Regions from separate parts of the Shewanella spartinae genome, predicted to be linked through region 3. Evidence: predicted binding sites of a transcription regulator. Region 3 holds the regulator's gene; each other region holds the start of a gene.
What was found. The regulator LexA, encoded in region 3, represses DNA repair genes until DNA is damaged. The targets are predictions, from matches to a motif close to TACTGTATNNNNATACAGTA.
Positions count from the first base shown of each region.

Region 1: recG (ATP-dependent DNA helicase RecG) is a predicted target of LexA. The motif match lies at 1,433-1,452, and genes of this name have one in related genera.
Region 2: dinB (DNA polymerase IV) is a predicted target of LexA. The motif match lies at 1,136-1,155, and genes of this name have one in related genera.

Region 1 covers NZ_CP080418.1:4,201,744-4,205,022, reverse strand. The annotation lists gene recG (ATP-dependent DNA helicase RecG) at 1-1,381, opposite strand, end outside; gene K0I31_RS18155 (response regulator transcription factor) at 1,540-2,136, opposite strand; gene K0I31_RS18150 (sensor histidine kinase) at 2,144-3,235, opposite strand.
Region 2 covers NZ_CP080418.1:3,452,913-3,456,191, forward strand. The annotation lists gene dinB (DNA polymerase IV) at 33-1,112, opposite strand; gene bfr (bacterioferritin) at 1,280-1,747, opposite strand; gene bfr (bacterioferritin) at 1,758-2,231, opposite strand; gene nqrM ((Na+)-NQR maturation NqrM) at 2,517-2,741, opposite strand; gene K0I31_RS14960 (FAD:protein FMN transferase) at 2,910-3,279, opposite strand, start outside.
Region 3 covers NZ_CP080418.1:136,218-139,496, reverse strand. The annotation lists gene cysQ (3'(2'),5'-bisphosphate nucleotidase CysQ) at 1-48, opposite strand, end outside; gene nudE (ADP compounds hydrolase NudE) at 102-647, opposite strand; gene yrfG (GMP/IMP nucleotidase) at 745-1,419, shown strand; gene lexA (transcriptional repressor LexA) at 1,538-2,155, shown strand; gene K0I31_RS00630 (cell division inhibitor SulA) at 2,152-2,661, shown strand; gene coxB (cytochrome c oxidase subunit II) at 3,060-3,279, shown strand, end outside.

The sequences.
Region 1 (3,279 bases), 550 kb from region 3:
TGGCAACCGTGGTCACCGGCGTGCGCCCCGGCGGCAGCTCGTCGATGATGGAGGTATCGAGATCCGCATAGGCGGTCATCGCCAGAGTGCGGGGGATAGGGGTTGCCGTCATGATCAGCTGATGTGGGTGGAAGCCCTGGCTAATTCCTTTCTCTCTCAGCACCAAGCGTTGATGCACCCCGAACCTGTGCTGCTCATCTATGATGATCAGCGCCAGACGGTTGAACTCGACCTGCTCCTGAAAGATGGCGTGGGTGCCGATGACGATATGGGCCTCGCCGCTCTTAATCTGCTGCAGCGACTGCGCCCGCGCCTTGCCCTTGAGCTTACCCGCCAGCCAGCCAACGGTGAGGCCGAGGGGTTCGAACCAGGCGGCGAAGTTGTTGGCGTGCTGCTCGGCGAGCAATTCCGTCGGTGCCATCATGGCGACCTGATAGCCGCTCTCGATAGCCTGCAGCGCCGCCAGCGCCGCCACTAGGGTCTTGCCCGAGCCCACATCGCCCTGCACCAGACGCATCATGGGATGCGCCTTGTCGAGATCTTGGGTGATATCGGCAACCACCCGCTGCTGGGCGCCAGTGGGCTTAAAGGGTAAAGAGGCCAGGAAGGGATTGAGTAGCTGCCCGGTGGGTTGCATCGCGATGGCCTTATCATGATTGCTGCGGGCCCTGAGCTGTAACATGCTCAGGTTGTGGGCCAGCAGCTCCTCCTGGATCAGCCTCTGCTGCGCCGGATGCGTGCCCTGCTCCAGGGCAAAGGGGCTGACCTCGCTCGGGGGTCTGTGCAGCAGCTGCAGCGCGTCGACCAATGAGAGCTGATTTGGCCTCAGCTGAGGCGGCAATAGTTCGGTCAGCGCGCCATGGGCCAGCAGCGTCAGGGCCTGATCCGTCAAACGGATCCAGCTGGCCTGCTTGAGTCCCTCTGTGGTCGGGTAGATAGGCGTCAGGGTATCGCTGAGGCTAAAGTCGCTCTCGCCGTGGAGCATCTTGTATTCCGGGTGGATGATCTCCCGGTGAAGCTTGCCCCGGCGCACCTCGCCATAGGCACGAATGCGCTCGCCCTCTTCGAGGCCGTTACGCATGGCGGCGGAGAAGTTGAAGAAGCGCAGCGTTATGGTGCCCGAGTCGTCACGCACCGTGCAGGTGAGCATACGCTTGCGCCCCTGGACGATCTGGGTTGACTGTACGATCCCCTCTATGGTGCCATAGCTACCGGGATAGAGGGCGGCGATGGGATAGATCTGGGTGCGGTCTTCGTAGCGTAGCGGCAAGTGAAACAGCAGATCCTGGACTGTATTGATGCCGAGTTTCTCCAGCCGCTGCGCCATCTTGGCGGCAACGCCCTTTAACTCTGTCACAGCCATGAGATCGAGTCTATCCACGCTTTGTACCCATTTGATTTAGCGTTCTATTTAACCAGAACCTGAGTCTATTACTGTAAATATATACATATACTATCAGAGTTCGGCATGAACGCAATCTCGCGTTAGCTATCAAGGCGGCGAAGCCTGGGGTTAAAGCCTGAGGTCATAGAATGAGGTCACAGCCAGCCCTTTTGCTTGGCAATGCGGGCGGCGTCGATGCGATTGTTGGCATTGAGTTTGGCGATGGCCTCGGAGAGATAATTACGCACAGTGCCTTCGGCGATGAACAGGGTGGCGGCGATCTCCGCGCTGGAGCGTCCCTCGCTGGCGAGCCTGAGCGCCCGACGTTCCTTATCGTTCAGCGGGTCTTGTTCGCCGATGGCCATGATGGCCAGTTCGGGATCTATGATGCGCTTGCCACGGCTGACGGCGTTTATTGCCTGGATCAGTGTCTCGGAGGGCGCGTCCTTGAGTAAGAAACCGCCCACGCCCGCCTCGATGGCACGCTTGATATAGCCTGCACGGCCAAAGGTGGTCAGGATAATGACCTTAGTCGGCGCCGCTTGATTTTGACACCATTGAGCCAGCTCCAGGCCACTGAGGCCTGGCATCTCTATGTCGGTCAGCAGCAGGTCGAACTTCTGCTGCTTGAGCAGGCTCAGGGCCTGGTCGCCGTCACAGGCCTGTATCACCTCAAAGTCGCCTTCGAGGGTGAGGAGCGCGGCCAGCGCGCCCCTCACCATGGCTTGATCTTCGGCGAGTAATATCTTCATCCTGTTTCTATCCCTGATTTGGTAACTCGATGATAAATTTCGGGTTTGGTTCGAGCCCAATACTGAGTGTACCACCTAAGGGGCGCAGTCGCTCGCGTATGCCGGTGAGGCCATTGCCTTCGCAGAGCTGCCTCAGCTTACCATTGTCGGTGACCGAGATCCGCAGCCTCTGAGGTGTTGCCGACAAGTCGATGTTACAGCTATCGCCTTGGCTATGACGCATAACATTGTTGCACAGCTCAGTCAGGCTGAGGATCAACTGGGTTTCTACTTCCTGTGGCTGTGATGGCAGCTCACCAGAGAGGGTGACGGCCATGCCCTTGTCCCTCAGCATCTGGCACAGGTGCGTCAGGGTGGCGTCTAACCCTTTGTGTTTGTAGCCTGAGACCGTTTGGCGGATCTGGCTGAGGCTGTCGCGGGCGATGGTTTCCAGTTCTGCCAGCTCGGCGCTGGCCTGATCGGCTTGCCCCTTGGCCAATAGTTTGCGCGCCAGCTCGGCCTTGAGTGAGATCGAGGAGAGCGAGTGCCCCATGATGTCGTGCAGATCCCGGGCGATACGTTCGCGCTCTAACATGGTGGCGAGCTGGCGTATCTCCTGCTGACTCTGCCGTTGGGCGCGCTTGGCTTCGACCCGCTTACGCTCGGCCACGCCAAAGAAGCCTACGCCGGTGATCAGGGCGACGCCATAAACCGCAAAGTAGTAGTGAATACCTAGGGTTAGGCTTAGCAGCGTCAGGATGACGGCTAAGCCGATAAGGCTGGCGAAGGCCTTGGGCAGAGAGTAGTTAAAGCCGATAAAGAAACCGGCAAAGGTAAACAGGGACAGCGAGCCGATATTAACAGGCGTGATGAGACAGGCCAGGGCGATGATCAGCAAGATAGGCTGGTAGGCGGTTTTACTCGGGCTGCGGTGGGCCCAAAAATAGCAGTAGATAAAGGGCACCAGCACTAGCAGGCTGACGACTATGTGCCAGGTGGGCATAGTTTGTAAGAACAGCGGGATGAAATAGAAGCCCAGGTTGATCAGATAGACCCAGGCGAGCTTATCTTCGGTCGCCCGCTCGATATCTAGGGTGTGTGGAATAGGGTATTTGTCCATCTTCTTTATCCTAGGTGCCACTAAGTCCATGATGTTGCGCTATG
Region 2 (3,279 bases), 1.3 Mb from region 3:
AAATAAGGTTAATAGGGTTAATAGGGTTAACGCTAAAACCCGAGATCCATCTGCGCCCCATGCTCCTCCTCATCCAGCCCGGCTCCCACAGCCTCGCTCTCGAGCCCGACCGATACCCCCAGCAGACGGATGCCTCTACCCGCGCGGCGCTCCAGCGCCTGTTTAAGCAGGTCGTAAAACAGCTTCACCGAGACCTCGTCACTGCGCTGCTCTATGGTGGTCTGTTTGAAGTCATCGAACTTAAGCTTAACTACCTGCTTGTGAATACGACGCGACTTGGCGCTGCGACTGATACGCCCAGACAGCTCCTGAATAAGCTGGGGCATCACCGCCTGGCACTGCTCATAGGTGTAGATATCTTTGGCCAGGGTGGTCTCGACGCCGACAGACTTACGCTCCCTATGGGGCGAGATGCCGCGGGGGTCTATCCCCTGCGCCCTGTCATAGAGCACACCACCAAACTTACCGAAGCGCTCCATCAGGCTCTGACGGCTAGAGGCCTGCACGTCGGCGCAGGTAATCAGCCCCATGGTTTCCAGCTTAGCGGCGGTCACCTTGCCGACACCGGGGATCTTAATCAGCGGCAGTGTCTTCACAAACTCGGGGATCATCTGCGGAGTGATCACATACTGGCCGTTGGGCTTATTGAGATCCGAGGCTATCTTGGCCAGAAACTTCACCGGCGCGATGCCGGCAGAGGCGGTGAGCCCGGTCACCTCGAAGATCTCCCGGCGAATCGCCTCGGCGATCAGCGTGGCCGAGCCCTGGTGTTGGGTGCAGTCACTGACATCCAGATAGGCTTCATCCAGGGAGAGCGGCTCGATCAGCTCAGTGTAGCGGGCAAACACCTCACGGATCTGCGCCGACACCTCCTTGTAGACAGACATGCGTCCGGGCACCAGGATGAGATCCGGGCAGAGCTTGAGGGCATAGGCGGAGGCCATGGCCGAGCGCACGCCAAACTTGCGCGCCTCGTAGTTACAGGTGCTGATGACGCCGCGGCGATCGCTGCGTCCGCCCACGGCTATAGGCTTGCCCCTGAGCTCGGGAAAATCACGCATCTCGACCGCCGCAAAGAAGCAGTCCATGTCTACATGAATAATCTTTTTCACCTTAATACCTCCACCGCCAAGAATACTGTACATTTAAACAGTATTCAATCACTTCGCGATGAACGGCAGCCAGACGCCAGATGACAGGCAGCAAAAAGCCACCCTAAGGTGGCTTTGTCTCTGTTTCGTGGCGTCGAATGGCTAATGCATTATATCGGCTCAGTCTATTACATTTTAGACTGGAGGTAGTTCTGCAGACCTATCTTGTCGATGAGGCCCAGCTGCTTCTCTAGCCAGTACATATGATCAGACTCTGTCTCTTCCAGCAAGACCTCTAACAGTTCACGGGAGACGTAATCCTGCTTTTCCTCGCACAGGGCGATGGCTTCACGTAGGTTGGCCGCCACCTGATACTCATAGTTGAGATCATTCTGCAGCATCTCCTGGGGATCTTTACCTATATTCAGCGCCTCGCGGCTGGCCACATCTGGCGTGCCCTCGAGGAACAGAATCCGCTGCACCAGCTTCTTGGCGTGTTCGCGCTCGTCGTCAGACTCGTGGGAGATCCGCTCGTGCAGCTCGTTAAGCCCCCAGTCTTCGTACATCAAGCCGTGGACAAAGTATTGATCCATCGCCGACAACTCACCGGTGAGCAGCTTGTTGAGGGTGTCGATCACTTCCTGATTGCCTTTCATGCTTCTCTCCCTATTCAGATTCCATCTGCGACTGCAGGTAATTTTGAATGCCCGTCATCTTAATCAGATCTTGCTGCGCCTCGATCCAGTCCAGATACTCCTCCTCATCTTCGAGCAGGTCTTCGAGGATCTCGCGGCTCACATAGTCTCGCTCCGTCTCACACAGGGCGATCACGCTGCGCAGCTCGACCAACTGCTCTTCGAGCATGGTCTTGTCGCACTGCAACATCTCTTCCGGGTTCTCACCTATGCGCAGCTTCTCGAGCTGTTGCAGATTAGGCAGGCCTTCGAGAAACAGCACCCGCTCGATCAACTTGTCGGCATGCTTCATATCTTTGATCGACTTCTTGTAGCACTTCTCATTGAGCTCTTCCAGACCCCAATTTTTGTACATGCGTGCGTGCAAGAAGTACTGGTTGATGGCCGTCAATTCGAAGGTCAGTATCTTGTTTAACTGACGAATGACGTTCGGATGACCCTTCATTTGATCTCCTTAGTAAGATTTGATCTAAATCAATATTTAAGCCTAGAGCAATTTTCATCCAATTACAAATAAACATTAAGTTTCAATCAGTTATCAAAGAAAATCGTTCTCATTCGCGCTTTGATTACCAAGGCGATTAAAGATAATAAATCCAGCGTGTTAAGGCCGAGAATAAGCGCAAGGCGCTAAGGAGCAGAGGAGTCTCGGAGAAGAGTAATGAAAAACAGGGGTAACAAAAAAAGGCCCCGAATGGGACCTTTAATAATGACGCCTCACAGGCGTGGGCTAGATGATACGATCTTTGGCCAGCTTCTCGCGACGGGCCTCTTCTTCGGCCATCTTCGCTTTACGCTTATCGCATGGGTCGTCACAGTCACAGGCCTTCTCGATACCCAGAGCCCCCAGACCACCGCAGCTGCCGGCAACCGCCTTCTGCTTCACCAGGTAGCCGATAGACATAAGAACGAAAAACAGTAGTAATACCACAAAAGCCGCTAAAAAAGTGCTCATCACTGACTCCAGATACACATAAGTGGCTGTTTCGCTTATGTGTCTAACCATTCGCTAACTAGTCGACTAGCTCGTTGACAAGCTAATCAACCGACATGCAAGACTGCATTTAAGAGTGCGCCTAGCCACTATATTGAGCGGGCCGGCGCACCGATGGACGCTATTCTATCACAAACCCACGTAGGGCTTAAAGGCATCGCTATAGTAGACCTTGAAACCTTGCGCTTGCTTCTCGATCAACATGATGGCCAGATGCTCACGTTCGGCCAGCGCCAGCGAGGCCTCTGTGCCCAGCACCATCATGGCGGTGGCGTAACCGTCGGCGATCATGCTCTCCTTGGCTAGTACGGTCACCGAGGCAAGCTTATGGTCGATCGGGTAGCCGTTGCGCGGGTCGATAATATGAGTGAAGCGTTGCCCCTCCTCCTCATAGTAGTTGCGATAGTCGCCCGAAGTCGCCATGGCGATATTGCCAGGCTCCAGCAGCTGCTGCACCACGCGCTCATCCTCATCGGGCTGCTCTATGGCGATCACCCAA
Region 3 (3,279 bases):
CTCGATGGCAATCGAAATCGCCTGCTCAACATACTCTTCTGGCTTCATCACAACTCCAACAGCCTACATCTGGCAATGCCTAATATGATAATTCGGTTTAACTACTTTAGTTTTAGATGTTTCTGTGCCAAAAACAAGGCGCTAACGCTTCGAGATTCGGAAAAATCATCTTCTAATAACAGCTCAGACCACTGGCTCAATGGCCAGCGTACCACCTCTATGGGTTCGGGCTCGTCACCCTGCAATCGACTCTCATACAGATCTTCGGCGACGAAGATCTGCATCTTGCTGGCAAAGTAGCCTGGCGCCAGGCTCAACTCCATCAGATGGGTCAGCTTACGCGCACCAAAACCTATCTCTTCCTGCAGCTCTCGGTTGGCCGCCTCCGCATGGGTCTCCCCGGGATCCACCAGGCCCTTGGGGAAACCCAGCTCATAGCTGTGGGTACCCGCCGCATATTCGCGTCCCAGCAATAGCTCCTCGCCATGCACAGGCACCACCATCACGGCGCCACGGGCATTGCCCTTCATGCGCTCATACTGGCGCTCGACCTGGTTCGAAAATTTTAAATGCACCTGCTCTATCTGAAACAGACGGCTCTGGGCAACAACTTCGGCATGTAGGATCTGCGGCTTTTTGTCCGGCATGAAACTTCCTGATAAAAATGGCGTTTGCTTAACCACTCAATCTTACTATGATGGGCCTAATCCACAACTCAAACCAAGGAATTTTTTTACTCGCTTTATGTTTCCCTGGAATAAGATAGATACCGTGCTGCTGGATATGGACGGCACCCTGTTGGATCTGCATTTCGACAACCATTTCTGGCTTAGCCTGGTGCCTCAGGCCTTGTGTGAACAAAGGCAGATCCCAAAGGCCGACGCCCAACAACTGGTGGAGGATGCCTACGCCAAGGTGTTCGGCACCCTGGAGTGGTATTGCCTTGAATATTGGCAACAGGAGCTGGATTTGGACATCCTGGCTTTACACCACACTCTGGTGGACAGGATCCAGCTGCGTCAGGACAGCATGCCCTTTCTCACCGCACTGGCCAGACACAGCAAGCGGCGCATCTTGGTCACCAACGCCCATCCCCACAGCCTGGCGCTGAAACTCGAGCATACAGAGCTGGCTAAGGGACTCGATGAGATGCTCTCGAGTCACGCCACCGGCTATCCCAAGGAACACCCACAATTTTGGCGTCACCTGTTTAATCAGTTCTCCTTGGATCCCAGCCGTTGCCTGTTTATCGACGACAGCGAGCCCATACTACAGGCGGCCAAGCAGGCTGGCGTCGGCTACCAGCTGGGGATCAAAAATCCCGACAGCCAGAAGCCTCACAAGCAGTTTGCCGACTTCCCGGCCATCGACGATTATCATCATCTGCTGCTCTCACTTGAGCAGACGCAACTCGGCTAATCAATCACGCTGTAGGCGCTAATCACTTGATGGGATTGGGAGAAAATCTGGTTAATACTTGCACTGTATAAAATACTGTATATACTGACAGGTACTGTATGGAAAGACAGGATTAATCATGAGACCCTTAACCCCGAGACAAGCCGAGATTTTAGATCTGATTAAACGCAATATTGCCGACACGGGCATGCCGCCTACCCGTGCGGAAATTGCGCGTCGCTTAGGCTTTAAGAGTGCCAACGCCGCCGAGGAACACCTCAAGGCCCTGGCCAAGAAAGGCTGCATCGAAATCATGCCCGGCACCTCACGTGGCATCAAGCTGACCCAAGAGGAAGAGCCAGAAGATCTCGGCCTGCCCCTTATAGGTCAGGTAGCCGCCGGTGAGCCCATCCTGGCCCAGGAGCATGTGGAGCAACACTATCAGGTTGACCCTAGCATGTTCCGCCCCAGCGCCGACTTCCTGCTGCGCGTCAGGGGTGACAGTATGAAAGATATAGGCATTCTCGAGGGCGATCTACTCGCGGTACATAAGGTCGAACAGGCAAGAAACGGCCAGATAGTCGTGGCGCGCGTGGAAGATGATGTAACGGTTAAACGCTTCGAGAGGCGTGGCAGAACCGTCTATCTGCATGCCGAAAATGAAGAGTATTCCCCTATCGTGGTGGACCTCACCACCCAGAGCCTGAGCATCGAAGGCCTGGCCGTCGGCGTTATTCGAAATGGAGACTGGCAATGAACAACCTAATGGGCATGGCGCCACGCCATCCAGGGCTGTGGGTCGATCTCGACAGCTCACTTAAGCGCGGCGATGGCAACACTATCTCGACTACGGCAAGTTCTACTCAGGGGAAGCAAGAGCTGCAGGCCCTCACCCCGGAGCTAGCCAGACTCAGTCAGCAGGGACAATGGGTGGTGTTGATCAGCCCACCTAACATAGGCTACAAACAGATGCTGGCCGATGGCGGTGTGCGTATGGATCGCATCCTCTTGGTACACACCAAGGATGAGGTCGAAACCCTGTGGGCGATGGAAAAAGCCCTCACAAGTGGTACATCCAGTGCGGTGATCTGCTGGGCACAAACCCTGGATGCCCGTGACAGTCGTCGCCTACAGATAGTTGCCAAGAATACCCGCGCCCTAGGGGTGGTGATCGAAGATGCGAACGGTCACTTACCTGCCAACCCTTTTCCCCAAGAGGATCTCAGCGGCCAGACCTTGAGTCTGTTCGGTTCGCTACACTGATATTCCGCGCCCCACCTTTCCATACAGACGCCCCGCAAGGGGCGTTTTTGTGTCTGTTTTGTTTAGCAAAATAAAATAAAAGTGATCTTGATCAATATTTAAACAGCCATTAAGTTAGTAAGAGATATCAACGATTATTTGTTATATCGCACAATTTGGTTGTCGGCTTGAGCGGCGAAAATGAACCTGTAATACCTCGCCCATAGAAGCTGAAATTGGTCTGATATATTCAGCCGTAAGTGCAAGCGTGGTCACCACCAGCAGAACAAGAGATTCACCACCGACGCACTTTGAAGTCATCGTTGCTTTTTTGGGAACTGAAGAGTTTGCATAGAGCCGAGACATACTGTGTGGCTCTTCTTTGTAGTTGCCTTCGCAATTGACAGAGGAGAAGTCTAGTGAAGCAAGTGTTGTGTTGTTTGCTGGCGTTGCTATTTACGCCCACCATACTCGCAGCAGATATGCCCCTAAATATGACATCAGGGGTCACAGAGATCAGCAATAAGGTGTTTAGCCTTCATATGACGATTCTCTATATCTGTTGTGCCATAGGCCTAGTCGTCTTTGGGGTGATGATCTACGCCATCATCAACCATAGACGCTCTAAGGGTGCCGTTG